Regions from separate parts of the Janibacter sp. LM genome, predicted to be linked through region 1. Evidence: predicted binding sites of a transcription regulator. Region 1 holds the regulator's gene; the other holds the start of a gene.
What was found. The regulator Rex, encoded in region 1, represses fermentation and respiration genes when NADH is low (regulators of the CRP and FNR family bind a similar motif). The targets are predictions, from matches to a motif close to CTTGTGAANNNNTTCACAAG.
Positions count from the first base shown of each region.

Region 2: a site for Rex is predicted at 4,571-4,590, ahead of ABC138_RS05745 (geranylgeranyl reductase family protein). Genes of this name have one in related genera too.

Region 1 is NZ_JBDIVG010000004.1:55,561-70,352, forward strand. Features, by position in the region: gene ABC138_RS02770 (hypothetical protein) at 1-597, shown strand, start outside; gene proC (pyrroline-5-carboxylate reductase) at 618-1,397, shown strand; gene ABC138_RS02780 (GNAT family N-acetyltransferase) at 1,376-1,882, shown strand; gene ABC138_RS02785 (GNAT family N-acetyltransferase) at 1,936-2,451, shown strand; gene ABC138_RS02790 (IclR family transcriptional regulator C-terminal domain-containing protein) at 2,456-3,220, opposite strand; gene ABC138_RS02795 (1,6-dihydroxycyclohexa-2,4-diene-1-carboxylate dehydrogenase) at 3,381-4,172, shown strand; gene ABC138_RS02800 (2-keto-3-deoxygluconate permease) at 4,238-5,275, shown strand; gene ABC138_RS02805 (TrkA family potassium uptake protein) at 5,373-6,041, opposite strand; gene ABC138_RS02810 (acetoin utilization protein AcuC) at 6,105-7,295, shown strand; gene ABC138_RS02815 (helix-turn-helix domain-containing protein) at 7,464-7,661, shown strand; gene ABC138_RS02820 (AURKAIP1/COX24 domain-containing protein) at 7,821-7,919, shown strand; gene ABC138_RS02825 (NAD-dependent epimerase/dehydratase family protein) at 8,096-9,148, shown strand; gene ABC138_RS02830 (lysophospholipid acyltransferase family protein) at 9,148-10,593, shown strand; gene ABC138_RS02835 (glutaredoxin family protein) at 10,602-10,850, shown strand; gene ABC138_RS02840 (redox-sensing transcriptional repressor Rex) at 10,982-11,665, shown strand; gene ABC138_RS02845 (glutamyl-tRNA reductase) at 11,662-12,936, shown strand; gene hemC (hydroxymethylbilane synthase) at 12,933-13,892, shown strand; gene ABC138_RS02855 (uroporphyrinogen-III synthase) at 13,889-14,792, shown strand, end outside.
Region 2 is NZ_JBDIVG010000009.1:52,340-67,131, forward strand. Features, by position in the region: gene ABC138_RS05725 (hypothetical protein) at 1-570, shown strand, start outside; gene menD (2-succinyl-5-enolpyruvyl-6-hydroxy-3-cyclohexene-1-carboxylic-acid synthase) at 622-2,367, shown strand; gene ABC138_RS05735 (isochorismate synthase) at 2,451-3,752, opposite strand; gene ABC138_RS05740 (demethylmenaquinone methyltransferase) at 3,794-4,489, shown strand; gene ABC138_RS05745 (geranylgeranyl reductase family protein) at 4,608-5,918, shown strand; gene ABC138_RS05750 (NADH-quinone oxidoreductase subunit A) at 5,994-6,356, shown strand; gene ABC138_RS05755 (NADH-quinone oxidoreductase subunit B) at 6,375-6,962, shown strand; gene ABC138_RS05760 (NADH-quinone oxidoreductase subunit C) at 6,959-7,789, shown strand; gene ABC138_RS05765 (NADH-quinone oxidoreductase subunit D) at 7,816-9,141, shown strand; gene nuoE (NADH-quinone oxidoreductase subunit NuoE) at 9,138-10,007, shown strand; gene nuoF (NADH-quinone oxidoreductase subunit NuoF) at 10,004-11,317, shown strand; gene ABC138_RS05780 (NADH-quinone oxidoreductase subunit G) at 11,314-13,695, shown strand; gene nuoH (NADH-quinone oxidoreductase subunit NuoH) at 13,692-14,792, shown strand, end outside.

The DNA.
Region 1 (14,792 bases):
GCCGGCCGTGCCGCCGCCGCCCTCGCCCGCATCTGCGCCGTCGGCGACGACCGCAAGGTCGACATCACGCTGCGGTCCGGCCCGCACGACGTCGTCGACGACCTGCTCGAGCTCGTCGCCGCCATCCGCCCGGCCCACCCGCGCCTCACCACCTCGCTCGTCGCGCGCCGGCACCGCTCCGAGCGCGACGCGGCGACGCTCGCGACCGCCGGGGCCCGGGTCCGCCTCGTGCGCGGTGGCGCCGGCGAGCCCCGCGCCGTCGCGTGGCAGGACCAGCACGAGGTCAACCTCGCGTTCGCCCGGTGCCTCGCCACGCTGCTCGGCAGCGGTGTGCCGACCGTCGTGGCCACCCACGAGCCGGTGCTGCTCGACCTGGCCGACGGGCTCGCCGACCAGTCCGGCCGGGGCCCTGAGGGGCTGGAGTACCAGTTCTTCCTCGGCGCCGACCCCGACCTGCAGCTGCGCACCGCCGACGCCGGGCACCGCGTGCGCGTGCTCGTGCCCTACGGTCCGATGTGGATGGAGTACCTGCACGACCTCGCGCGCCGGCCCTACGGCCTGCGCCGGCTCGTCGAGACGCTCACCAACCGGACCTGACCACCGCTAGGAGTACACGGATGACAGTCGCGATCTACGGAGTCGGCGCCATGGGCGGCGCGATCCTCGAGGCCCTCGCGGGCGAAGGGGAGGTCCTCGCCGTCGAGGGTCACGCCCCCCGTGCCGAGGAGCTGCGGGTGGCGTACGCCGACCGTGGCGTCGAGGTGGTCGACGCGACGACCGCCGCCGGCCGTGCCGACGTGCACCTCGTCGTCGTCAAGCCGTACTCCGTGCCCGCGCTGCTGCAGGAGCTGGCGCCCTCCCTTCGTCCCGGCTCGATCGTGCTCAGCCTGGCCCTCGGCGTGTCGCTCGCCGACCTGGCCGCGGCCCTGCCGAGCGGCGTCGCCGCGATCCGCGGGATGCCCAACACCCCGGCCCGGGTCGGGCAGGGGATGACCGTGCTCAGCCCCGCCGACGACGTCACCGACGAGCAGCTCGAGCGGGTCCGCGAGCTGCTCGCCCCGACCGGCGGGACGCTCGTCCTGCCCGAGTCCCAGCAGGGCGTCGCGACCGCGCTCTCCGGCTCGGCGCCGGCGTACTTCTACCTCGTGGTCGAGGCGCTCGTCGACGCTGGGGTCGCGCGCGGGCTGACCCGCTCCGACGCCCTGGCTCTCGCCGCGCAGGCCGCCCGCGGGGCCGGCGCCATGCTCGTCGAGACCGGCGAGGAGGCCGCGCTGCTGCGGGCCTCGGTCACCTCGCCCGGAGGGTCGACGGCCGCCGCGCTCGCGCGGCTCGAGGCCCACGGTGTGCGGCACGCCTTCGCCGACGCGGTGGAGGCGTGCGCCGACAGGGCCGGCTGATGGTCGGTGGCTGGGCCGTGCGCCGCCTCACCCCCGACGAGTGGCAGCTGCACCGCGCCGTCCGCCTCGCGATGCTGCTCGACGAGCCGCGTGCCTACGGGAGCAGCTTCGGCCGCGAGGTCGGGTTCGACGAGGCGACGTGGCGTGAGCGGCTCGGCCACCCCGTCTTCCTCGCCGCCCGTGGGGACGGGCTGCCGCTCGGCGCGGCGACCCTGTACACCCAGCAGCCCGGGGGTGAGCCCGAGATCGTGGCGATGTGGGTCGCCGGTCACGCCCGGGGCAGCGGCGTCGCCGACGCGCTCGTCGAGGCCTGCGTCGCGGAGGCTGCGCGCCGGGGCGCCCCGCGGGTCCTGATGCACGTCATGGCGGACAACCCGCGGGCCGCGGCGATGTACGCCCGGGCCGGGTTCTCCTTCGACGGGGTGCGGGCCGAGGACGACGAGGCGTGCGAGCGGATGAGCCGCGACCTGCGGTCGACCGGGTGAACAATCCGTGACCCGGCAGGGCAATTCGGGCCCGGGGATGAGAGACTCGCGCCATGAGTGAGATCACCGTGCGCGCACTGACCGAGGACGAGTGGGCGACCTACCGCACCCTTCGGCTGGAAGCGCTGCAGGAATCTCCTGAGGCCTTCGTCGCCGACCACGCGACCGAGGCGGCCGAGCCGGAGGAGTTCTGGCGGACGCGGATGTCCCGCAGCGTCCGCCTCGTGGCAGAGGTCGACGACGAGCTGGTGGGCGTCGCGAGCCTCGGTACCGCCCACGGCGGCGACGACGCCACCGCCGGGCAGCTCTTCGGCCTCTGGGTCGCACCCGCCTGGCGGGGCAAGTCCGTCGCGGCCAACCTCGTGAGCCAGGGCGCCCGCATCGCCGAGCAGCGCGGCTTCGGCCAGCTCTTCTACTGGGTCGGCTCCGACAACGGTCGGGCCGTGGCCTTCGCGTCCAGCTTCGGGTTCCGTCCCACCGACGAGCGTCGGGCCATGCGCACCGCCTCCGATGCCGGAGGCGAGGAGGAGATCGCCCTGGTCCTCGCCCTCGGCGACGACCGCGGCTGATCCCTCACCGGAAGAGGGCGGCCGCCTCGACGAGGCCGTCGCGCACGAGCAGGAGCTCCTCGCGGGTGCCCCGGCTCACCGGCACGGTGGCGCACAGGGCGACCCTTTCCCGCCACCCCCGACCGGGCACCGGGACCGAGCAGCCGGCCAGCCCGGCCTCCGTCTGCTGGAAGTTCAGGACGTACCCCTGCTCGCGGATCGCCGGCAGCTCGGCGATGAGGGCGGACACCGAGTCGGTCGTCCACGGGGTCTCCTTGGGAAGTCGTTCGCCCGGGAACAGGGCGGCCACCTGGTCGTCCGAGTAGTCGGACAGCAGCAGCTTGCCGGCCGAGATCGCGTGCGCCGGACGGAAGTACCCCGCGGTCAGCTGGGCCCGGACCGCCCGGTCCGGCTCCTTGCCGTCGAAGAAGACGATGTGGGAGCCGACGAGTGCGCCGACGTGGACCGTCTCGCCGGTGAGCTCGACCGCCTTGTCGATGACGGGTCGGAAGCGCACCCGGTCGACGAGGTCGAGACCCCGGGGGCGCGCCAGGTCGACCAGGACCGGCCCGGGGTAGTACCCGCGGCCCCCCGGCCCGAGCATGACGATGCCGCGGTTGCGCAGGGTGTTGAGCACCCGGTACGCGGTCGAGCGCGAGCAGTCCAGGTGCTCGGCCACCTGGGTGACGTTGACGGACTGGTGGCTGCTGAACATCGTCATCACCTGCAGCCCGGAGTCCAGCGAGGACAGGTGCGGCCCGACGGGCCGCTGGATCGTGGTGTTCCGCATGGCGAACCAATATGTCCGATCCGGCCCCCGAGGATCTCCGGTTGTTCCGCAGGGAGACATTACCCAGCGGAAGTGTTGGTGCCTCGCGCCCGGTGATGGCGTACTGGTCGTCAGCCGGACCGGCTCGCCCCCTTCGCACCACCCACCCAGGAGCACACCCATGAGTCCAACCTGCCCGGATCGTTTCGCCGGCAAGGTCGTCGTCGTCACCGGATCCGCCCAGGGGATCGGTGCGCAGGTCGCCGAGCGGGCGGCTGCCGAAGGGGGGAGCGTCCTCCTCGTCGACCGCTCGCCCCTCGTCGCCGAGGTCGTCGAGCGCATCGTCGCCGCCGGCGGCACCGCCTCCTGCCTGGAGACCGACCTCGAGCAGTGGTCGGGCGCCGAGGAGCTGCTGGCGACCGCCGTCGAGCGGTATGGCCGCATCGACGTCCTCGTCAACAACGTGGGCGGGACGATCTGGACCCGGCCGTACGAGGAGTACGAGCCGGAGCACATCCAGCGGGAGATCAGCCGCTCGCTCTTCCCGACCCTCTGGTGCTGCCGCGCGGTGCTCCCGTCGATGGTCGAGCGGGGGAGCGGCGTCATCGTCAACGTCTCCTCGATCGCCACGCGCAGCATCAACCGTGTGCCCTACGCCGCGGCCAAGGGTGGCGTCAACGCGCTCACCGCCTCGCTGTCCTTCGAGGCCGCGTCGAAGGGGGTCCGCGTCGTCGCGACCGCCCCCGGCGGGACCGAGGCGCCGGCGCGCCGGGTCCCGCGCAACGACACCGAGCTCGGCGCCCGGGACGACGAGTGGTACCAGCAGATCGTCGACCAGACCGTCGACAGCACCCATGTCGGTCGCTACGGGACCCTCGCCGAGCAGGCCGCCCCGATCCTCTTCCTCGCCTCCGACGAGGCGTCCTACATCACCGGCAGCGTGCTGCCGGTCGGCGGCGGCGACCAGGGCTGACCGCCCCCACGCGTTCCTGCACCACCCCTTCCCCATCCCATCCCCAGAACAACGGAGTTCTCATCATGGACAACCTCCTGCGCGCCATCGGGCGCATCCCCGGGGCGCTGATGATCGTGCCCCTCTTCCTCGGCGCGCTCATCAACACCGTCGCCCCGGACGTGCTCGGCATCGGCTCCTTCACCACCGCCCTGTTCAAGGAGGGCGCGGCGGTCCTCATCGGTCTGTTCTTCATGTCGATCGGCTCGCAGATCAACGTCAAGGCGGCCCTGCCCTCGGTCGAGAAGGGCATCGTCATGCTCCTCGCCAAGTACGGCGTCGCGGTCGTCTTCGGCCTCGGGGTCGCGTGGGTCATGCCCGACGGCACCCTGTGGGGTCTGCTGCCGCTGGCGATCATCGCCGGCATGTCCAACTCCAACGGCTCCCTCTACGTGGCGCTCACCAGCCAGTTCGGCAACAAGACCGACAAGGGCGCCATCTCGATCCTCTCGATCAACGACGGGCCCTTCCTCACCATGGTCGCCATGGGCGCAGCCGGCCTGGCGAGCTTCCCGATGATGGCGCTGTTCGCCGCGATCTTCCCGATGCTCCTCGGCTTCATCCTCGGCAACACCAGCCAGATCGCGCGGGACTTCCTCGCGCCGGGCGAGAAGCTCATCATCCCCTTCGCCGCCTTCGCCCTGGGCGCGGGCATCGACTTCCGGGTGCTGGCCGGTGCCGGTGCCATCGGCGTCCTGCTCGGCCTGCTGACCGTCGTCCTCTCCGGCGGCGCGGCCGTCGGCGGCCTCTACCTGTGGCACCTGCTGCGTCGCCACCCCCAGCCCACGCGCAATGTCCTCGCGGGCTTCTGCGAGGCCTCGACGGCGGGCAACGCGATCGCCACGCCGCTGGCCGTCGCGACGATCGACCCGTCGCTGGCCGGGATCCAGGCGACGGCGACCGCGCAGGTCGCGGCGGCCGTGGTCACGACCGCCTTCACGATGCCCTTCGCCGTGGCCTACCTCGCCAAGTGGCAGCGCCGCCGCGGCATCACCCCGGAGGCCGAGGAGGCGCTGTACGAGGGCACCGCTCCCGCGAGCGTCCCCGCCCCGGCCACGGCCTGAGCGAGGGACCCGCACGAGGCGTCTCGTCCCCCTTCGACGAAGGGGGACGAGGCGCCTCGCCACGTCCGCGCCCTGCAGTGCAGTGCCACGGGCGGTCTCAGGGTCGTGCGGCCATCCGCTCGATGAGGGTGGTGGGGCCGCTGACGATGATCAGGTCGCCGCTGCGGACCTTCGTCTCCGGCCGGGCGTAGGTGAAGTCCTGGCCGGGCGACTTCACGCCGACGACCGTCACCCCGTACTTGCTGCGGATCGCGGACTGCTCGAGGGTGAACCCGATCGCCTCCGCCGGCGGGGTCATCTTGACGATCGCGAAGCCGTCGTCGAACTCGATGTAGTCCATCAGGCGGCTGCCGATGAGGTGGGCCAGGCGCTTGCCCGACTCGATCTCGGGGGAGAGCACGTGGTGCACGCCGATCCGGTTGAGGATCCGGGCGTGCTCCGGGCTGACCGCCTTGGCCCACACCTTGGGGGCCTCGCCGTCGATGAGGTTGACCGCGGCGAGGACGCTCGCCTCGATCGAGGACCCGATCCCGAGGACGCTGGCGGAGAACGTGTGCGGCTTGATCTCCTCGATGGCCTGGACGGAGGTGGCGTCGCCCTGCACGATGCGTCCGACCCGCCCGAGGTAGCTCTCCGCCAACGACGGGTCGAGCTCGAGCGCCGTGACGCGGTTGCCCAGCCGGTGCAGCTCGGTGGCGACGGCACCGCCGAATCGTCCGAGGCCGATGACGAGGACGTCCTCGTTGTGCAGACGCATGCGGGGCACGCGGTCCTCCGTTTCGTCGGGGTGGTCGTGGAGAAAACCCTATATCCGGGTAGCGTCCAACCCATGAGCACGCAGGTGTGCGCCATCTGGGGCGAGGACTTCACCAGATACGACTTCGGTCCCGGGCACCCGATGGCACCGGTGCGTCTCGACCTCACGGCGCGACTGTGCCGCGAGCTCGGGGTCTTCGACGACGTCGAGGTCGTCGACGTCGACGTGGCCACCGACGAGGTGCTCGCCACCGTCCACTCGCGCGCGTACGTCGACGCGGTCCGCGCCGGCTCCGCGGACCCCGCGAGCGCCGACGGGACGTGGGGCATCGGCACCGACGACGTCCCGGCCTTCGTGGGGATGCACGAGGCGAGCGCGCGGATCGTGGCCGGCTCGGTCGAGGCAGCGCGCCGGGTGTGGGTCGGCGAGGCCGAGCACGGGGTGAACTTCACCGGGGGCATGCACCACGCGATGCGCGAGCGGGCCGCAGGGTTCTGCGTCTACAACGACATCGCTGCCGCGATCCAGTGGCTGCTCGACCAGGGTGTCGAGCGCGTGGCCTACGTCGACGTCGACGTCCACCACGGCGACGGCGTGCAGGAGATCTTCTACGACGACCCCCGGGTGCTCACGGTCTCGATCCACGAGTCGGGACGCACCCTCTTCCCCGGGACCGGATGGCCGGGCGACACGGGTGGGCCCGGGGCCGAGGGCACCGCGGTCAACGTCGCCCTCCCGCCCGGGGTGACCGACGGCCCGTGGTTGCGCGCCATCACCGCGGTGGCGGCCCCGGTCGTGCGCGCCTTCGAGCCCCAGATCCTGCTCACCCAGCACGGATGCGACACCCACCGCGAGGACCCGCTCGCGCACATGTCCCTCACGACCGACGCCCAGCGCCAGGCCGCGGTCAACCTGCACCGCCTCGCCCACGAGGTCTGCGACGGACGGTGGGTCGCCTTCGGCGGGGGCGGCTACGACCTGGTCGGGGCGGTGCCCCGCGCCTGGACCCACCTCACCGCCATCGCCGCCCACAAGCCGATCCCGGCGGACACCCCGATCCCGGAGCCCTGGCGCGCGCACGTGGAGAAGATCTCGGGGGAGCGCGGCCCGGAGCGCATGGGCGACCTGGAGCCGCAGGACCTGCCGATCTGGGTGCAGCCGTGGAGCATGGGCTACAACCCGCACAGCGGCGTGGACCGGGCGATCATGGCCGCCCGCGAGGCGGTCTTCCCGCTCCACGGTCTCGACGTCTGGTACGAGTAGGACCGATTTTCCGCCGCTTCCCGGCGTGTCGGGTGGACGGCGGGGGGTGAATCTGCCCTCCAGTCTTCACAGTCGTCACATCTGCCCCTATGGTTGTCATCTGCGGGGCTCGTTGACGTCTGCCGACATGGGTCGGTGGTGCGGCCCTGCGGAGATGTCGAGGTGATCATGTCCAACGATCGACTGGGTGAGGTGCACTTCCTCACCGTGGCTGAGGTCGCGTCGATCATGCGGGTGTCGAAGATGACCGTCTACCGCATGGTCCACAACGGTGACCTGCCGGCCGTCCGCGTCGGTCGTAGCTTCCGAGTCCCCGAGGACGCGGTGCACACCTACCTCGAGACGTCGTTCATCGAGACGGCCTGAGAGCTCTGGCCCGACCCGTCCCGACTCCCCGGGCGCGAGCCTCCCGCGGGAGTCGGGTAAACTCTGCCGTCTGACTCGTACTCGGTGGGGCCTGCGCCGCAAGGCCGGCATCGCTCGAGCCACCACCGAAAGCACCGATCAACACCGAAGGACGTCCGCATGGGTTCTGTCATCAAGAAGCGTCGCAAGCGCATGGCGAAGAAGAAGCACCGCAAGCTGCTGCGCAAGACGCGCCACCAGCGTCGCAACAAGAAGTGACCCGCACGAAGGGGGCCCCGACCGGATGACCGGTGGGGCCCCCTTCGTCGTCCCCGTCGTGATCCCGATCTCTCCGCGCCCACCAGGCGGCTGAACGGCCCCCCGCGCAGGGCCGCGTGACTAGGCTGCCCACAGTGCCCCGACCCACGGGTCCATCTCCACAGGAAGGTGTCCCGGTGCCCGAGACCGTCCTCATCGCAGGCGTCTCCCGCCACCTCGGCGGTGCCTTCGCCCGACGGCTGAGCCGCGACGAGTCCGTCGGCCGGATCATCGGCGTCGACGTGGTGCCGCCACGCCACGGCATCGGCCGCGCCGAGTTCATGCGCGCCGACATCCGCAGCCCGCTCATCAGCCGGATCATCGCGGGCAACGACGTCGACACCGTCGTGCACATGGCGGTCATCGCCACGCCGCGCGCCGGCGGTGGTCGGGCGACGCAGAAGGAGATCAACGTCATCGGCACGATGCAGCTCCTCGCGGCGTGCCAGCGGGCCGAGTCGGTGAGCAAGCTGGTCGTGAAGTCGACCGCCGGGGTCTACGGCTCGAGCCCACGTGACCCCGCGATGTTCACCGAGGACATGTCCGCCAAGCGGATGCCCAGGTCGGGCTGGGCCCGCGACAGCGTCGAGGTCGAGGGCTACGTGCGCGGCCTGTCGCGACGGCGCCCGGACATCGAGATCACGACGCTGCGCTTCGCCAATGTCATCGGCCCACGCATCCGCACCGCCTTCACCGACCACTTCAGCCTCCCGGTGATCCCCATCCCGTTCGGGTACGACGCGCGCCTGCAGTTCGTCCACGAGGACGACTGCGTCGCGGCGATGGCCACGGCGGTCGGCCTCCCGGGGCTCGGCGCGGTCAACGTCGCCGGCGACGGGATCATCACCGCCAGCCAGGCCGCCAACCTCGCCGGCCGTCCCTATGCGCTCGTGCCGCGGGCCGCGACCGGCATGGTCACCGACCTGGCCAAGAAGTTCGGCCTCATCGACATCGGCTCCGACCAGCTCGACCTGCTGAGCTTCGGCCGGGGTCTGGACACCACCCGCATGCGCGAGCACCTCGGCTTCGAGCCGGCGTACACGACCCGGGCCGCCTACGAGGACTACGCCCGGGCGACGAAGGGCCGGGTCATGGACCGCCTGCCCTTCGCGCAGCCCGGCTGGTCCGCAGTCCAGGCCGCCGAGGCCGCGATGCGCGCCGTGGCGCCCACACCCGAGAGCGAGAAGTGATGGCCGACCGTACCGCCAAGAAGTCCACGGCCAGGAAGACCGCCACGAAGAAGAGTGCGACGGCTCCCGCGAAGAAGGCCGCCACGAAGAAGGCCGCCGCGAAGAAGACGACGGCGAAGAAGACGACGGCGAAGAAGACCACGGCAGCCTCCGCGCCGCGCTCCAGCGTCGCCCTCGCGGCCGACCGCGCCGGGGGCGAGCGGGCTCGTCGTCGCACCACGCCGCTGCTCACCGGTCCCTCGGCGGAGGTGCCGTCGGCCCCGGCCGCGCGCAGCACCACGCCCGCCCGGCCCAAGAAGCCCCGGCCGCCCCGCAAGCCCAACCTCACCGTCGTGCCCGGCCCGGACGGCGGGCCGCCCACCGTCCGGCGCACGACGGCGAAGCCCGCGGCCGGCCCCCGCCGACCGCCGGCCCGCAGGAGCACCTCCACCGCAGCCCGCCCGTCCGCCACGACCCCGCAGCAGCAGTCGCGGACCGCGTCGACCGGCACGCCCGACTCCGGCCAGACGATCGTGCCGGGCCTGGCGGAGCTGCTGTCGGTGCTGCTCTCCGCCGGTCAGCTCACCTCGCGCACGCTCGGCCAAGCGGCCGGCGCCGCGGCGGGTGAGGAGTGGGAGCGGCGCTTCGCCGAGACGCTGCACTTCCTCCAGCGTCGGGTCAGGGGCGACTACGCGGTCGACGACTTCGGCTTCGACGAGGACTTCACGATCCACACGGTCTTCCCCGTGCTGCGCCTGCTCAAGGACAAGTGGTTCCGCGTCGAGGTCCGGGGGATCGAGAACATCCCGGCCGACACCGGTGCGCTCCTCGTCTCCAACCACTCGGGCACCATCGCGATCGACTCGGTCATCACCCAGCTGGCGATCCACGACGCCCACCCCCAGCGCCGCTTCCTGCGGATGCTCGGCGCCGACCTCGTCTTCCAGCTGCCGGTCGTGGGCGACTTCGCCCGGAAGACGGGCGCGACCCTGGCCTCCAACGCCGACGCGGAGCGCCTGCTGCGCGGTGGTGAGCTCGTCGGCGTGTGGCCCGAGGGCTTCAAGGGCGTCGGCAAACCCTTCCGTGAGCGCTACAAGCTGCAGCGTTTCGGTCGGGGTGGCTTCGTCTCGGCGGCGATCCGCTCGGAGGTGCCGATCATCCCGTGCTCCGTCGTCGGGGCCGAGGAGGTCTACCCGATGATCGGCAACATGAAGACGGTCGCCCGCCTCGTCGGCGCCCCCTATGCCCCGATCACGCCCTTCTTCCCGCTGCTGGGCCCGCTCGGTCTGATCCCCCTGCCGAGCAAGTGGATCATCGAGTTCGGCGAGCCGATCGACACCGCCTCCCTCGGACCGGCGGCGGCGGACGACCCGATGCTCGTCTTCGAGCTGACCGACCAGGTGCGCGAGACGATCCAGCAGACCCTGTACTCGGTCCTCGTCACCCGTCGCTCGGTCTTCTTCTAGGAGCAGGTATGGATGCATTGCCCGGCGCCCGGGTCGTCATGATCGGCCGGCAGGGCTGCCACCTGTGCGAGATCGCACGGGGGGTCATCGAGGGGGTCGTCGCCGAGACCGGCGACAGCTTCGCCGAGGTCGACATCGACGCGGACCCGCGTCTGGCCCGGTACACCGAGGAGGTGCCGGTGACCTTCGTCGACGGCCGCCAGCACGACTACCACCGGGTCGACGAAGGGAGGCTGCGCGCCGCCCTTCGCCCCTGAGGGGACGCGTCCGCCCCCGCTGGTCTCGCCTGACGGCTGACTTTGTGCATTTGTTCACAAGAGCGTAATCTCGATCCTGTTCGGTCGTCAGGCGCCGCGCCCCCCGACCGGGAGAGGAGCCGAGGGCAACCGTGTCCGTCGATCAGACCGCCAAGCGGGACATCCCCGACGCAACGGTCGCGCGACTCCCCGGATACCTGCGGGCACTCGGCCAGATGACCTCTCAGGGCGTGCTGTCCGTCTCCTCCGAGGAGCTCGCCCACAGCGCCGGTGTCACCTCGGCCAAGCTGCGCAAGGACCTCAGCCACCTCGGCTCGTACGGCGTCCGCGGCGTCGGCTACGACGTGGCCCACCTCAACTACCAGATCTCCCGGGCGCTCGGCCTGACCCACGACTGGCCCGTGATCATCGTCGGGATGGGCAACCTGGGCCGCGCGCTCGCCTCCTACGGCGGGTTCGCCACCAAGGGGTTCAAGGTCGTCGCCCTGCTCGACCGCGACCCGCTCGTCGTCGGCGAGAGGCTCGACGACCTCGCGATCCAACCGATGGACGCGCTCGACGCGCTCGTCCGTCCCGGCGAGGCCTGCATCGGGGTCATCGCGACCCCCGCCGGCTCTGCCCAGGAGGTCGCCGACCTCCTCGTCGCCGCGGGGGTCAGCTCGATCCTCAACTTCGCCGCCACGGCCATCCAGGTCCCCGAGGGAGTCCACATGCGCAAGGTCGACCTGTCCACGGAGCTGCAGATCCTCGCCTTCCACGAGCAGCAGCGCTTCGGGGCCAGTCCAGAGGACTTCCTGGAAGGGGCCGCCAGATGAGTCTGCTCGCCTTCGGGCTCAACCATCGTCGGGCCCCGATCTCCGTCCTCGAGCGGGCGGCGCTCGACGAGTCCAGCCTCGCCGCGATCATCGCGGCGGCGACCGCCAGCCCCGACATCACCGAGCACCTCGTCGTCGCGACGTGCAACCGCACCGAGGTCTACGCCGAGGTCAGCGCCTTCCACGGGGCCGTGGCCGACCTCACCGAGGCGATGACGTCCTCGACGGGCATCACCCACGACGACCTCAAGGCCCACCTCGACCTGCACTACGGCGACGCCGCCGTCGCCCACGTCTTCAACGTCGCCGCCGGGCTCGACTCGATGGCGGTGGGGGAGTCGCAGATCCTCGGGCAGCTGAGGGACGCGCTCGGCCGCGGCCAGAGCGAGGGTCATGTCGGCCCGAGCCTGAACTCCCTCGTCCAGCAGGCCCTGCGCACCGGCAAGCGGGTGCACAGCGAGACCGCCATCGACGAGGTCTCCCGCTCGCTCGTCGGCGCCGGTCTCGACGCCGCCCGGGAGCACCTCGGCGACCTCGAGCAGGCGCACGTGCTCGTCGTCGGCGCCGGCGCCATGAGCGCCCTGGCGGCCACCAGCTGCGTGCGTCGCGGCGTCGCCGAGCTGACCGTCGTCAACCGCACCCACGAGCGGGGCGCGGCGCTGGCCGAGCGCCTCGGCGGGTCGGCCCGCCCCGCCCACGAGCTCGTCGACGCGCTCGCCGACGCGGACGTCGTCATCTCGTGCACCGGCTCGACCGGTCTGGCCATCACCCTGCCCGACGTCGCCGACGCGCAGGTCGCCCGCGGCGGTCGCCCGCAGGCCTTCATCGACCTCGCCCTCCCGCACGACGTGGCCCACGAGGTCGCCGACCTGCGTGGCGTCACCCGCCTCGGTCTCGCCGACCTCGGTGACCTGCTCGGCTCCGACGGCCGCCTGCCCGAGGTCGAGCAGGCGCGCGCGATCGTCGGTGACGCCGTCACCCAGCACCTCGGCAAGCGCGCGGCGAGCATCGCCGGACCCACGGTGCGTGCGCTGCGCACCGCCGCCCAGCAGGTCGTCGAGCGTGAGCTGACCCGCCTGGACCAGCGAACCCCGGACATGTCGGGGGCCGACCGTGCCGAGGTCGAGCTCGCCGTCCACCGCATCGTCGAGAAGCTCCTGCACCAGCCGACCGTGCGCGCCAAGGAGCTGGCGATCGACGGCCGCTTCGGCGAGTACGAGGACGCCCTGCGCCAGCTCTTCGACCTCCACGCCGAAGGGGGTGCCCTGTGACCGCGCTCCGCCTCGGCACGCGGCGCTCCGCGCTCGCGATGACCCAGTCCGGCCACGTCGCCGATGCCCTGCGGGCAGCCGGCCACGAGGTCGAGCTCGTCGAGGTCGTCACCGAGGGCGACACCAACCGCGCCTCGCTGGCCAGCATGGGCGGGACCGGTGTCTTCGCCAGCGCGCTCCGCGAGGCCCTGCACGCGGGTGAGATCGACCTCGCCGTGCACTCGCTCAAGGACCTGCCGGCCGTGCAGGAGCCCGGTCTCGTCGTCGCCGCGATCCCCCCGCGGGTCGACCCGCGCGACGCGCTCTGCGCCCGAGACGGACTGACCCTGGGCGAGCTCGGCGAGGGGTCGGTCGTCGGGACCGGGTCCCCGCGCCGTCGCGCCCAGCTGGCGGCCCTCGGGCTCGGGCTGGAGTTCCGCGACATCCGCGGCAACCTCGGCACCCGCCTCGACATGGTCGGTCCCGGCGAGGACCAGCTCGACGCCGTCGTGCTCGCGCACGCCGGGCTCACGCGGCTCGGCCTCACCGACCGGATCACCGAGCTGCTCGAGCCGATCCAGATGCTGCCCGCGCCCGGCCAGGGTGCCCTGGCCGTCGAGTGCCGCTCCGACGACGAGGTGGTGATCGCCTCCCTTCGCCCCCTCGACGACCCGGACACGCGCGCGGCCGTCACCGCGGAGCGCGCGATCCTCGCGGAGCTGAGCGCAGGGTGCGCCGCACCCGTCGGCGCGCTCGGCGAGGTCGTCGAGGACGTCGACGGCCCGGTCCTCTCGCTGCGGGCCGTGATCGCCGCGACCGACGGCACCGCGGACCTGCGCCGGTCGATCACCGGCCCCCTCACCGACGCGGAGGCCCTCGGCCGCCGCCTCGCCCGCACGCTGGTCGACGACGGCGCCCCCGCCATCGCCGACCTGTCAGCCACCCACCCCACCACCGCTTCGGAGCATGCCCAGTGACCCCCCAGCGCTCTGCCGCACCCGCCCACGTCGACGCCTCCCGCCGGCCGGCCCGCGTCGCCTTCGTCGGCGCCGGTCCCGGTGACGCGTCACTCATGACCGTCGCCGCCGTCGATCTGCTGGGTCGTGCTGACGCGGTCATCACCGACCAGCTGACCAACGAGGCGGTCGTCGGCTCGCTCACCTCGGGCGACGTCGAGATCGTCGATGCCAGCCACGGCGAGCACGGGCAGCAGCTGACCCACGCCTCCCGCGCCAAGCTCGTCGTCAAGACGGCCAAGGCGCACAAGGGCGGTCTCGTCGTGCGGCTCATGGACGGCGACCCCGCGACCTTCAACGGACTCGCCGAGGAGGCGCAGGCCCTCGTCAAGGCCGACATCGACTTCGACGTCGTCCCCGGCGTCTCGGCCGTGAGCGCCGTCCCGGCGTACGCCGGCATCCCGCTCACCGCGCGCTCCACCGGCGCGGTCCACGTCGTGAGCCTCACCGGGGCCAAGCGCGCGGACCTGTCCGCCTCGGTCGCCGACGACGTGACCCTGGTCCTGCTCGGCCTGCCCGACCACCTGGCCGCCGCCTTCGGCGACCTGCTCGCCGCCGGGCGCGCCGCGGACACCCCGGTCGCCGTGACCCGGGGCGGCACGACGACCGCGCAGACGACCCGGGCGACGACCCTGCAGGGGGCGGCCGACGCCGTCGCCGGGCTCGAGGTGCCCACGCTCGCGGTCGTCGGTTCGACGGTCGGGCTGCGCGACACCCTCTCGTGGTTCGAGAGCAAGCCGCTCTTCGGCTGGCGGGTGCTCATCCCGCGCACCAAGGACCAGGCCGGCCCGATGACCCGGCAGCTGCTCGGCCACGGCGCGACCAGCGAGGTCGTCCCGACGATCAGCGTCGAGCCGCCGC
Region 2 (14,792 bases), on a different contig from region 1:
GACCCGCGGGCCGGCGCCAACCCCTGGGACCTGACGAGCAACGCCCTGCTCCTCGCGGGGGAGACGACCCGCTCGATGCTCGCCGTCGAGCGGGCCCTCACCGACGCCCGCAGCCGGGTCGGGGACAGCGGACCGCCACGCGTCATGGCCGCAGGGCACAGCCACGGCGGCATCACCGCGGCCGCGCTCGCCGCGAACCCGGAGCTGCGAGGACGGCTGGGCATCACCCACGTCGTCACCTCCGGTGCCCCGGTCGCCTCCCTCGGGGTGCCCGAGGACGTGTCGGTGCTGAGCCTCGAGCACACCGAGGACCTCGTGCCCGGTCTCGAGGGCGCGGCCAACCCCGACCGCGCCGGCTGGGTGACCGTCGAACGCTCCCTCGCCGACGACCTGGGTCGGGACGCCCGGGCGACGCAGGCGCACGACAGCGGCCGCTACGCCGAGACCGCGCGCCTGGCCGACGCGAGCGAGGACCCCTCCCTCGCGGCGTGGCGGCAGGGGGCAGCCCCCTTCGTCGGGACGGCCGGGACGCCGACCGTGACGATCGACTACGACGTCGAGCGGATCTGAGGGGAGCCCGCCCGCCCGACACCGACCCTGCGGGGTGGCAGGATCGGGTGGGTGAATCCCTCGACGACCGGTGCGCGCGTGCTCCTCGACGAGCTCGCGCGGCTCGGCGTCCGCGAGGTCGTCCTGTGCCCCGGCTCCCGCTCGGCCCCGCTCGCCTACGCGGCCCACGACCTCGAGCTGGCAGGACGGCTGCGCCTGCACGTGCGGGTCGACGAGCGGAGCGCGGCCTTCCTCGCGTTGGGCCTGGCCAAGACCTCCCGCCGGCCGGCCGCCGTCATCACGACGAGCGGGACGGCCGTGGCCAACCTCCACCCCGCGGTCCTGGAGGCCCACCACGGCGCGGTCCCGCTGCTGCTCCTCACCGCCGACCGGCCCCCGGAGCTGCGCGGGGTCGGCGCCAACCAGGCCACGAGCCAGGTCGGGGTCTACGGCGAGCAGGTCCGTCTGGCGCTCGAGCTCGAGACGCCCGCCGACCCCGCCCGCCAGGCCGCGGGCTGGCGGACCGCTGCCGCCCGGGCCGTCGCCGCCGCGACCGGCGCCCTCGCCGGGCAGGGGAGCGCGGGACCCGTCCACCTCGACCTGCCCTACCGCGACCCGCTCGCGCCGACGGCGATCGCCGCCCCCGCGACGGGTCGAGGGCACAACGACCGCCCACCCGGTCGCGGACACCTCGACCCCGTGGTCGGTCGCGAGGGCGACCACCCCTGGGTCGCCGTGGCCGGCCCCGCCCCCGTCACCGCCGGGCACGCAGTCCCCCTCGAGCACGACCCCGACACCCTCGTCGTCCTCGGCGAGCTGCCCACCGCCGACCACCGGGCCGCCGCGCTCGCCTGGGCGAGCCACCACGGCGCACCGGTCGTCGCCGAGCCTGGGCCGGGCACGAGCGACCTCGTCCTGCCCCACGGCGACCTCGTCCTCACGGCGAGGGACTGGGTGGCGGCGCACCTCCCTTCGCGCCTGCTCGTCGTCGGGCGCCCCACCCTCGGCCGCTCCGTGCCGGCGCTCACGCGCACCCCCGGGGTCCGGGTCGAGGTCGTCACCACCGGAGAGCCGGGCGCCGACGGCTGGGCCGACGCGACCCACGCGGCGGCCGCGGTGCACCCCTTCGCCGCGCTGTCGCTGGAGGGACCCGGGTGGGAGGAGAGCGACCTCGCCCGGACCTGGCGCGAGGCCGGCGAGCGCCTCGCCGCTGCCGTCCCCACCGATGCCGCCGGCCCCGCGGTCGCCCGGGCCCTGCACGACGCACTGCCACCGGACGCTGCCCTCTTCCTCGGCAGCTCGAGCGTCGCCCGCGACCTCGCGCACGGCGTCGCCCACCCGCGCGCCGACGTCGAGGTCCTCACCAGCCGGGGGCTGGCGGGCATCGACGGCTGCGTCTCGACCGCCGTCGGCATCGCGTTGTCCCGGCCGGGGCCGACCGTGGCGCTGCTCGGCGACCTGACCTTCCTGCACGACGCCAACGGCCTGCTCATCGGGCCCGCCGAGCCCCGCCCGGACCTGACGATCGTCGTGCTCGACGACGACGGGGGCAGCATCTTCGGCACGCTCGAGTACGGCGCGCCGGAGCTGTCGGGGCCGATGACGCGGTTGTTCACGACACCCACGGGCAGCGACATCGGGCTGCTCTGCGCGGCCCACGGGGTGCCCTCGACCACGGCGCGCACCCCGGACGAGCTCGCCGCACTGCTGCACCAGGGCAGCCCGGGGATCCGCGTCATCCGGGTGCCGGTCCCCGGCCACGCCCGGCGCGCGGCCGGTCAGCGAGTGCGCGCAGCCGTCGCCGCCGCCCTGGCCTGACCCGGGCAGTCCACGTCACCGAGACTCGGGAAAGGGCTCCTGTCCGGCCGGAATTGCGGCCATGACCCGAGTCTCACGCAGGGTCAGCCGCCGAGCGCCGTCCGCATCGGCAGCAGCTTGGCGACGGACTCGGCGACCTCGTCCCCGGCGACCGACCCGGCCACGATCCCGCAGCCCGCGTACAGGCGCAGCGAGGTCGCGTCCTCGTACCAGCCGCAGCGCAGCGCGATGCCCCACTCGCCGTCGCCCGAGGCGTCCATCCAGCCCACCGGCCCGGCGTAGCGCCCGCGGTCCATCTGCTCCAGCTCGGCGATGACCCCGTCGGCGACCGGCGTCGGCGTGCCGCACACGGCGGCCGACGGGTGCAGCGACGCGGCGAGGGCGAGCGAGGTCGAGTCGTCGTCGACGACCCCCGCGACGTCCGTCGCGAGGTGCATGACGTTGTTGAGATGCAGGACGAAGGGGGAGTCCGGCACGTTGATCGAGGACGTGTGGTCGGTCAGGGCGTCCGCGACCGAGCGCACCGCGTACTCGTGCTCCTCGAGGTCCTTGCTGCTGCGGGCCAGCGACCCGGCGAGCGCGAGGTCGTGGCTGTCGTCACCCGTGCGCCGGATCGTGCCGGCGAGCACGCGCGAGGTGACGAGGCCGCGCTCGAGCCGCACGAGCATCTCGGGGGTGGCGCCCACGAGGCCGTCGACCGCGAAGACCCACGTCGTGTCGTAGTCCGCGGCGAGCCGCTGCAGCAGCCACCGCGGGTCGATGCGCCTCTGCGCGGTCGCCTGGACGGCGCGGGCGAGCACGACCTTGTCGAGCGAGCCGGCGTTGATCCGGCGGACGGCCTCCTCGACGGCCTCGGCCCAGCGCTCCGCGGTGAGGTCCCGGTCGGCGAAGGCCACCGGTCCCGGGCCGTGCGGCGCGGGCTGGCGAGCGAGCACCTGGTCCGCGGGGGGCACCGTGGCGTCGGTCGTGATCGTCGTGACCCACGCGAGGTTGCCGCGACGGCCGACGACGACCTCGGGGACGACGAGCACCGACTCGGAGAGGGAGCGGCGCGAGTAGGCCATCGACCCGAAGGCGATCGGCCCGGTCCCCGGCTCGTCGACGTCGTCGCGCACGATCGCCTCGGCGGTGACCTCGCGCCACCACTCCTGCGCCTGCTCGAAACGGTGCGGACCCGTCGCCCGGAAGGTCGCGACCCGGCCCCAGCCGACGAGGCCCTCGCCCTTGCGGACCCAGGAGACGATGTCGCCCGCGTCGTCCGGCTCGGGCAGCAGCCCGAGCAGGTCCGTGACGCGGGGGAGGGGGACGGACACCGTCCGCACGACGAGCGCGGGGTGCGGGACGCCGGAGGTGGAGGGGACGTCGGCGGGCGATGGAGAGGTCATGTCGCGGTCCAGCGTACGACTGCGGGTGCGAGGATGAGCACATGAGCCGCGCCACCCTCCAGAAGGACCCCAAGGACGTCGCCGCGATGTTCGACGAGACCGCCGCGAAGTACGACCTGATGAACGACGTCCTGTCGCTGGGGCAGACGAGGCTGTGGCGTCGGGCCGTGGTCGCCGCCATCGACCCGAGGCCGGGCCAGCGCATCCTCGACATCGCCGCCGGTCCCGGCTCCTCCTCCCTCCCGCTGCGCGCGGCGGGCGCCCACGTGGCCTCCGCCGACTTCTCCCTCGGGATGCTCCGCCAGGGCCTGAAGCAGAGCCCCGAGCTCGACTTCGCCGCCGCGGACGCGACCCGCCTGCCCTTCGCCGACGCGTCCTTCGACGTGGTGACGATGTCCTTCGGGTTCCGCAACGTCGTGCAGCCCGAGGTGGCGCTCGGCGAGTTCCTGCGCGTGACCCGACCGGGTGGGCGCCTGCTCGTCTGCGAGTTCAGCCAGCCGGTCAACAAGACCTTCCGCACGGTCTACAGCGAGTACCTCATGGCCGCCTTCCCGCCCGTCGCCCGCCGGCTGAGCTCCAACCCGGACTCCTACGTCTACCTCGCCGAGTCGATCCAGAGCTGGCCCGCGCAGGAGCCGCTGGCCCGGATGATCGAGGGCGCCGGATGGTCGGGGGTCGAGTGGCGCAACCTCACGGGCGGGATCGTCGCCCTGCACCGCGCCGTCAAGGCGGGCTGAGTCCCCCTTCGTCCGGACGCGCCCGCAGGTTAGGTGAACCTGTGTCCGCCTCGTTGTTCCAAAAGAGTAGGCTTCCCGGCGATCGTGAAATGCTTCACAAGCAGCTGAGGGAAGTTTCGTGACCAGTGCACTGCCGGCGGCCGAGGGTGGCCGCAGCGTCGACGTCATCGTCGTCGGGGCCGGACCGGGTGGCAGCGCCACCGCGGCCTGGTTGGCGAAGGCCGGCAAGGACGTCGTCCTGCTGGAGAAGTCCCGCTTCCCCCGGGACAAGATCTGCGGGGACGGGCTCACCCCCCGAGCGGTCCGCCAGCTGATCAACCTCGGCATCCCGTTGTCGGAGACCGACGGCTGGGCGCGCAACAAGGGCCTGCGGATCATCGGCGGCGGCATGCGGCTGCAGCTCGACTGGCCCGATGTCACCTCCTTCCCCGGGTACGGCATGGTCCGCGCCCGCCAGGACCTCGACGAGGTCCTCGCCCGCCACGCCGCGTCGAGCGGGGCCGAGCTCCTCGAGGGACGCAATGTCTCCGAGCCGCTGCGTGACGAAGGGGGGCGCATCGTCGGCGTCGTCGCGAAGGTCGTCGACGAGCGCGGTCGCGCCACGGGCGAGACCGAGACCTACCGGGCCCCCGTCGTCGTCGCCGCGGACGGCGTCTCCTCCCGCCTGTCGGTGAAGATGGGCCGCGAGAAGCGCGAGGACCGGCCGATGGCCGTCGCGGTGCGCGCGTACTACGAGACCCCGCGCCACGACGACGACTACCTCGAGAGCCACCTCGAGCTGTGGTCCACCACCCCCGACGGCGGCCGGATCCTCATGCCGGGCTACGGCTGGCTCTTCGGCCTGAACGACGGCCGCTCCAACATCGGCCTCGGCGTCCTCAACACCTCCGAGGCCTTCGGCCGCACCGACTACAAGGACGTCATGCGTCGCTGGGTCGAGACGATGCCGGCCGAGTGGGGCATCAACGAGGACACGATCACCGGCGAGATCACCGCGGCGGCGCTGCCGATGGCCTTCAACCGCCAGCCGCTCTACGCCGACGGCCTCATGCTCGTCGGTGACTCCGGCGGCATGGTCAACCCCTTCAACGGCGAGGGCATCGACTACGCCCTCGAGGCCGGTCACGCCGCTGCCGAGACGATCGTGCAGGCGCTCGCCCGGCCGACCGCCGCGGACCGCGAGCGCGTGCTCCAGTCCTACGTCGGCCGGATGAAGGACATGCACGGCGGCTACTTCACCCTCGGCGCGCAGTTCGCCAAGCTCATCGGCAAGCCCGAGATCATGCGCCTGGCGACGAAGTACGGCCTCCCGCGCCAGACCCTCATGAAGTTCATGCTCAAGCTCATGGCCAACCTCCCGGAGGAGAAGGGCGGCGGTCTCGACGACCGGCTCGTCCAGCTCATGACCAAGGTGGCTCCCAATGCGTGAGCCCGGCGTCGGCGTGCTGCCGGCCACCCCTAGGATCGGTGGCGTGCATCACATGTCAGAAAGCGAGGCGCAGCGATGAACCCGTACATCCCGCTGCTCATCCTGTTCCTGCTGGGGCTCGGCTTCGCCATCGTCTCGGTGGGCACGAGCCTGGTCGTGGGCCCGGCCCGCTACAACGCGGCGAAGGCCCAGGCCTACGAGTGCGGCATCCAGCCGACGCCGCAGGCATCCGAGGGTGGTCGCTTCCCGGTGAAGTACTACCTGACCGCGATGCTCTTCATCATCTTCGACATCGAGGCGCTCTTCCTCTACCCCTTCGCTGTCGCGTTCGACGAGCTCGGGGCCTTCACCCTCGGTGCCGTGGTGCTTTTCCTGTTCAACGCGTTCTTCATCGCCGACGCCTACGTGTGGCGTCGCGGTGGGTTCGAGTGGGACTGACGAGGACGGAGACAAGACATGGGACTCGAGGAGAAGCTGCCCGCGGGCATCGCCCTCACGACGGTCGAGCACCTTGCCGGCTACATGCGCAAGGCCTCGATCTGGCCGGCCACCTTCGGCCTGGCCTGCTGCGCCATCGAGATGATGGCCGTCGGCACGCCGCACTACGACCTGGCGCGCTTCGGCATGGAGCGCTTCGCGGCGACGCCGCGCCAGGCCGACCTGATGATCGTCGCCGGCCGGGTGAGCAACAAGATGGCCCCGGTCGTGCGCCAGGTCTACGACCAGATGGCCAACCCCAAGTGGGTCATCTCGATGGGCGTGTGCGCCAGCTCCGGCGGCATGTTCAACAACTACGCGATCGTCCAGGGCGTCGACCACATCATCCCGGTCGACATCTACCTGCCCGGCTGCCCGCCGCGACCGGAGATGCTGCTCAACGCGATCATCACCCTCCACGAGCAGATCCAGAGCACGCCGCTGGGCGTCAACCGGGTCGCCGCGGCCCGTGCCGCGGAGCAGGCGGCGCTCGGCGCCACCCCGACGGAGCTGCAGCCCCCGACGCACGACCACGAGGGCCTGCTCGGAAGGAACCTCCTGGCATGAGCGACGAGAAGAAGGACGTCGGCACGCCGGCGCCCGACGGCGTCCACCCCACGGGTCCGGGCCTCGGCGGCACGGCCAACAAGGGCTTCCCCGACACCTCGGGTCTCGTCGGCGGCAACCGTCCGGTCGAGTACACCAACGTCCGGCCCGAGGGCGAAGGGGAGGTCCCGCCCGAGCGCGCACCCGTCGTCCGGGACGAGCGCCGGGGCATGTTCGGCGCGCGCGAGGGCCAGGACACCTCTGGCTACGGCGGCCTGAAGCGCACGGTCGCCTTCCCCGGCGCCGCCCAGCGCCCCTACGGCGGCTGGTACGACGAGGTCGTCGACCGTCTCGCCGACGCGACGGGTGGTGACCTGCTCGAGCGGGTCGTCGTCCACGCCGACGAGCTGACCCTGCACGTGCACCGCGACGACCTGCCGGTCGTCATGCGCGCGCTGCGTGACCGGCCCGACCTGCGCTTCGAGATGTGCATGTCGGTCTCCGGCGTGCACTTCCCTCACGACGAGGGCGCCGAGCTGCACGTCGCCTACCACCTGCTGTCGATCACGCACGGCGGCCGCCGGCTGCGCGTCGAGGTCACCGCACCCGACGCCGACCCACACGTCCCGAGCGTCGTCGCCACCTACCCGGCGGCCGACTGGCACGAGCGGGAGACGTGGGACATGTTCGGCGTCGTCTTCGACGGGCACCCCGCGCTCACCCGCATCCTCATGCCGGACGACTGGGCCGGGCACCCGCAGCGCAAGGACTACCCGCTGGGTGGCATCCCGGTGGAGTACAAGGGCGGCACCGTCCCGCCGCCCGACGAGCGGAGGTCGTACAGCTGATGGCCACGTACACGCACAGTGCGGGGGTGCACTCGACCCCGGGTGCCGACGACCTCGCCGAGGGCCACGTCGTCAACGTCCAGGGGGGTGACTGGGACCAGGAGATGGGCGAGCTCGGGATGAACCCCGAGGAGCGCATCGTCCTCAACATGGGTCCGCAGCACCCCTCGACCCACGGCGTGCTCCGCCTGATCCTCGAGCTCGACGGCGAGACGGTCACCGAGGCCCGCGCGGGCATCGGCTACCTGCACACCGGCATCGAGAAGAACATGGAGTTCCGCACCTGGACGCAGGGGGTCACCTTCTGCACCCGGATGGACTACCTGACCCCGATGTTCCAGGAGACCGCGTACTGCCTGGCGATCGAGAAGGTCCTGGGCATCACCGCCGACATCCCCGAGCGGGCCAGCGCGATCCGCGTGCTGATGATGGAGCTCACCCGCATCTCGAGCCACCTCATCTGCCTGGGCACCGGCGGCATGGAGATGGGCGCGACGACGATCATGACGATCGGCTTCCGCGAGCGGGAGCGGATCCTCTCGGTCATCGAGAACATCACCGGACTGCGGATGAACAACGCCTACGTCCGCCCCGGCGGCGTGGCCTCCGACCTGCCGCACGGTGCGATCGACAAGATCCGCGAGACCGTCCCGCAGGTGCGCCGGGGCATCGGCGAGCTGGAGAAGCTGCTCCTCGAGAACCCGATCTTCAAGGGTCGCACCAAGGACGTCGGTGTCCTCTCGCTCACGGGCTGCACCGCCCTGGGCATCACCGGTCCCGTCCTGCGCTCCACAGGGCTCCCGCACGACCTGCGCAAGCTCAGCCCGTACTGCGGCTACGAGAAGTACGACTTCGACGTCGTCACCCGCACCGGTGCCGACGCGTACGACCGCCTCTGCATCCGCCTGGACGAGATGCGCGAGAGCCTGCGGATCGTCGAGCAGGTGACCGACGAGCTGCAGCGCAACCCCGGCCCCGTCATGGTCGCCGACAAGCGGATCGCCTGGCCGGCGCAGCTGGCCGTGGGCGGCGACGGCATGGGCAACAGCCTCGACCACATCCGCGAGATCATGGGCACCTCGATGGAGTCGCTGATCCACCACTTCAAGCTGGTGACGGAGGGCTTCCGCGTCCCGCCGGGCCAGGCCTACGTCGCGGTCGAGTCGCCGAAGGGGGAGCTCGGCTGCCACGTCGTCGCCGACGGCGGTACCCGCCCCTACCGGGCTCACTTCCGGGACCCGAGCTTCAACAACCTGCAGGCCGTCGCGGCCATGTGCGAAGGGGGCAACCTCGCCGACGTCATCGTCGCCGTCGCCTCCATCGACCCGGTGATGGGAGGAGTCGACCGATGAGCTCAGGATTCGGTGAGCAGACCGCCTCGGGGCACCTGCACGTGCCCTCGGAGAGCAAGGAGCCGTACCCCGCCGACGTGCTCGAGCGGCTCTCCGTCGAGGCCGAGCAGGTCATCGCCCGCTACCCGCAGCCGCGCTCGGCGCTGCTGCCGCTGCTGCACCTCGTGCAGAGCGAGGACGGGTACGTCACGGGTCGTGGCATCGACTTCTGCGCGACCACCCTCGGCCTGACGACGGCCGAGGTCTCGGGGGTCGCGACCTTCTACACCCAGTACAAGCGCCACCCCAACGGCGACTACACCGTCGGTGTCTGCACCAACACGCTGTGCGCCGTCATGGGCGGCGACCAGATCTGGGACACGGTGAGCGAGCACCTCGGCATCGGCCACGACGAGACGACCGAGGACGGCAAGATCACCCTCGAGCGCATCGAGTGCAATGCCGCGTGCGACTACGCCCCGGTCGTCATGACCAACTGGGAGTTCTTCGACAACCAGACGCCCGAGTCGACCGTGCGGCTCGTCGACGACCTGCGCTCCGGCGTCCCGGTGGCGCCGACCCGCGGACCGAGCCGGGTGTGCACCTTCACCCAGGTCTCCCGCGTCCTCGCCGGCTTCCCCGACGGCCTGGCCGACGAGGGCGTCGGCGCCGGGCCCGCGTCCCTGCGCGGGGTGGAGCTGGCCAGGCGCGAAGGGTGGACCGCCCCCGGTGACGACGCCGTCGCCACGAGCCCGGACGCCGCCGGCGCCTCCCTCGACGGCATCGCCGTCGGCGAGCAGGGCTCCGTCGACACCCCGGTCAACGAGCCCGACGAGCGTCCCGGTGGCCAGGACGCGCAGGAGCAGGCCAAGGAGGACGACAAGTGACGACGCTGACGCCGATCCTCACGAAGTTCTGGGACCACCCGCAGTCCTGGACCCTCGGGACCTACGAGGACAACGACGGGTACGCCGCCCTCCGGCAGGCGCTGCAGACGGACCCGACGGACCTCGTCCAGTCGATGAAGGACTCCGGCCTGCGCGGCCGCGGCGGCGCCGGCTTCCCGACCGGCATGAAGTGGGGCTTCCTGCCCCCGCCGGACGGCGGCCCTCGCTACCTCGTCGTCAACGCCGACGAGTCCGAGCCGGGTACCTGCAAGGACATCCCACTGCTCATGGCGGCCCCGCACTTCCTCGTCGAGGGCGTCGCGATCACCTCCTTCGCCATCGGCTGCAACCACGCCTTCATCTACCTGCGCGGCGAGGTCGTGCACGTCTACCGCCGCCTCATGCGCGCGGTCGAGGAGGCCTACGCGGCGGGCTACCTCGGCAAGGACGTCCTGGGCACCGGCTTCGACCTCGACGTCACCGTGCACGCGGGTGCCGGTGCCTACATCTGCGGCGAGGAGACCGCCCTCCTGGACTCCCTCGAGGGGCGACGGGGCCAGCCGCGGCTCAAGCCCCCCTTCCCCGCCGTCGCCGGCCTGTACGCCCGCCCCACGGTCGTCAACAACGTCGAGTCGATCGCCTCCGTGCCGCTCATCGTGCGCAAGGGCGCCGAGTGGTTCTCCGACATGGGGACCGAGAAGTCCCAGGGCTTCGGCATCTTCTCCCTGTCCGGGCACGTGAAGCACCCCGGCCAGTACGAGGCGCCGCTCGGCATCACGCTGCGCGAGCTCATCGACATGGCCGGCGGCATGCGCGACCCGGGCCACCCGCTGAAGTTCTGGACGCCCGGTGGCTCGTCGACGCCGATCTTCACCGACCAGCACCTCGACGTCCCGCTGGACTTCGAGTCCGTCGCCGCCCACGGCTCGATGCTCGGCACGCGCGCGCTGCAGATCTTCGACGACACCGTCTCGGTCGTGCGCGCCGTGAGCCGCTGGACCGACTTCTACAAGCACGAGTCCTGCGGCAAGTGCACCCCGTGCCGCGAGGGCACGTGGTGGCTGGCCCAGATCCTCGAGCGCATCGAGCACGGCACGGGCACCCCCGAGGACATCGACAAGCTCGTCGACATCTGCGACAACATCCTCGGCCGTTCCTTCTGCGCCCTCGGGGACGGTGCCACGAGCCCGATCACCTCCGCCGTCAAGTACTTCCGGGAGGAGTTCGAGGCGGGCTGCCACACGCCGGCCGCGGAACTCTTCCCGCCCGCCGCCTCGACGCTCTTCGCCAAGGAGCAGGTATCCGCATGACCGCCACGAGCGACAAGGACCAGACCGTGGCCGAGGCCCGGCCCGAGCTGGTCAACCTCAGCATCGACGGCATCGCCGTCGCGGTGCCCAAGGACACCCTCGTCATCCGCGCCGCGGAGGAGGCCGGGATCGAGATCCCGCGCTTCTGCGACCACCCGCTCCTCGAGCCGGTCGGCGCCTGCCGGCAGTGCCTCGTCGAGGTCGCGACGCCGGACCGCGAGGGCAATGTCAAGCCGATGCCCAAGCCCCAGGCGAGCTGCACCATGACGGTGAGCGAGGGCATGCAGGTGCGCACCCAGCACACCTCGCCCGTGGCCGACAAGGCGCAGCAGGGCGTGATGGAGATGCTCCTGATCAACCACCCGCTCGACTGCCCCGTCTGCGACAAGGGTGGCGAGTGCCCGCTGCAGAACCAGTCGATGAGCAACGGCCGGGCCACCTCGCGCTTCGAGGACGTCAAGCGCACCTACCCCAAGCCGATCAACATCTCCTCGCAGGTCCTCCTCGACCGCGAGCGCTGCGTCCTGTGCGCCCGTTGCACCCGCTTCTCCGACCAGGTCGCCGGCGACCCGTTCATCGCGCTCGTCGAGCGCGGGGCGCTGCAGCAGGTCGGGATCTACGAGGAGCAGCCCTTCGAGTCCTACTTCTCGGGCAACACCGTCCAGATCTGCCCGGTCGGGGCGCTCACCGGGGCGGCCTACCGCTTCCGGTCGCGTCCCTTCGACCTCGTCTCCACCCCCGACGTCTGCGAGCACTGCGCCGACGGCTGCTCCCTTCGTACCGACCACCGCCGGGGCACGGTCCTGCGGCGCATGGCCGGCAACGACCCGCAGGTCAACGAGGAGTGGAACTGCGACAAGGGGCGCTGGGCCTTCGCCTACGCCAACCTGGGTGACCGCTTCGAGCTGCCGATGGTCCGCGACGAAGGGGGCGTGCTGCGCGTCGTCTCGTGGCAGGAGGCCCTCGCCACCGCCGCGGCCGGCCTGCGCGCCGCGCAGGGCCACGGCGTCCTCGTGGGTGGCCGCGTGAGCGTCGAGGACGCCCACGCCTACGCGACCTTCGCCCGCTCGGTCCTGGCGACCGACAACATCGACCACCGCGCCCGCCCGCACTCCGCGGAGGAGCGCGACTTCCTCCTGCGACACGTGGCGGGGACGACGCCCACCAGTGGCAGCGTCACCTACGAACGGCTCGGCCGGGCCGGGTCCGTGCTCCTCGTCGGCCTCGAGCCGGAGGAGGAGAGCCCGATCCTCTTCCTGCGGCTGCGCAAGGCCTACCGCAAGGCCAAGACCTCGATCCACGCGATCGCGCCCCTGGCCACCCGCGGTCTCGACAAGCTGGGCGGCACGCTCATCCCCTCCGCCCCGGGGACCGAGACCGAGGTCCTCACCGCGCTGGCCGGCGCGAGCGCCCCCGGCGCCGAGGGCGACCCGATCGCCACGGCCCACGCCGCGCTGCGCGGCGAGGGTGCCTTCATCCTCGTCGGCGAGCGCATGGCGACCGTCCCCGGCGCCCTGGCCGCGGTCGCCGAGCTGGCCGACGCCACCGGCGCCGAGATCGCCTGGGTCCCGCGCCGCGCGGGCGAGCGCGGAGCCATCGAGGCCGGCTGCCTCCCCGGCGAGCAGGGCCTCGACACGGCCGGCATCGTCCGGGCCGCGGCCGACGGCACGCTCGGCGGACTCGTCGTCGGCGGCGTCGACGCCCACGACCTCGCCGAGCCGCTGGCCGCCCAGGCCTTCGAGCGCGCCTTCGTCGTCTCCCTCGAGATCCGGCCGAGCAGCGTCACCGAGCACGCCGACGTCGTGCTGCCGGTCGCCCCGCACGCGGAGCGCGCGGGTGCCTTCGTCAACTGGGAGGGGCGCGTGCGTCCCTTCGAGGCCTCGCTCGACACGACCGCGCTGCCCGACCACCGGGTGCTGCACATGCTGGCCGACGAGATGGGCGAGTTCCTCGGCACCCGCACCGTCGCCGAGGCCCGCCGCTCCCTGGAGTCCACGAGTGCACCCCGCGCCCAGGGCTACCCGCCGCGGGTGCGCCGTGCGCCGGTGCCGCAGCCGGGGACCGGCGAGCTCGTGCTCGCCACCTGGCGGCTCATGCTCGACAAGGGCACCCTGCAGGACGGCGAGCCCTTCCTGGCCGGGACCGCCCGGGCGCCGCGGGCCCTCGTCTCGCCGGTCACCGCGCAGGGCCTCGGGGTCGCCGAGGGCGACCTCGTCACCGTGAGCGCCGACGACGTGCGGGTCACCGTGCCGGTGCTCGTCCACGACATGGTCGACCACGTCGTGTGGCTGCCGACCAACTCGGAGAGCTGTGACCTGCGCAGCCTCTCCGGCCGAGCCGGAGCGATCGTCTCCGTGACCAAGGGTGGTGCGGCATGACCGGGTTCTCCACGCTCGCCGGGCTGGGCGCGCTGTCCGCCGCGGCGGACAAGCCGGTGGCGGCGGACTTCAGCGACACCCCGCTGTGGCTGTCGGTGGTCAAGGCGCTCCTGCTCTTCGTCTACCTGCTCGTCTCGGTGCTGCTCGTCATCTGGTTCGAGCGCCGCATCATCGGTCGGATGCAGCAGCGTCCCGGCCCCAACCGCAACGGCCCCTTCGGCCTGCTGCAGACGCTCGCCGACGGCATGAAGTCGATGCTCAAGGAGGACGTGCGGCCCAAGGCCGCCGACGCGTTCATCTTCACCATCGCGCCGGTGATCTTCGCGTCGATGGCCTTCGTCGCCTTCTCGATCATGCCGCTCGGCGGCATGGTCTGGATGTTCGGCCACCACACGCCCCTGCAGCTGACCGACCTGCCGGTCGCCGCGCTGCTCGTCCTCGCGGTCGCGGGTGTCGCGGCCTACGGCATCGTGCTCGGCGGCTGGTCGGCCGGCTCGACCTATCCGCTCCTCGGCGGCCTGCGCGCCACGGCCCAGCTGATCTCCTACGAGATCGCCATGGGCCTGGCGCTCGTCGCGGTCTTCATGTACTCGGGCTCGATGAGCACGAGCGAGATCGTCGCCGCCCAGAGCGACCTCTGGTACATCGTCCCGGCCTGCGTCTCCTTCGTGATCTACGTGATCACCATGGTCGGCGAGACCAACCGGCTGCCCTTCGACCTCGCCGAGGGCGAGGGCGAGATCGTCGGTGGCTACTTCACCGAGTACTCGGGCATGCGCTTCGCGATGTTCTTCCTCGGCGAGTACATCAACATGTTCACCGTCTCGGCCCTGGCCACGACGCTCTTCCTCGGCGGCTGGCAGGCGCCTCCCGGCATCGCCGCCATCGGCGACGGCATGCTCAACACCGGCTGGTGGGGTCTGCTGTGGTTCACCGTCAAGCTCTGGCTCTTCATGTTCTTCTTCGTCTGGCTGCGCGGCACGCTCCCGCGCACGCGCTACGACCAGTTCATGCGCTTCGGCTGGAAGTTCCTCATCCCGGTGACCGTCGCCTGGGTCATCGCGGTGGCCTTCATCCGCGGCGCCGACGCCGGCTTC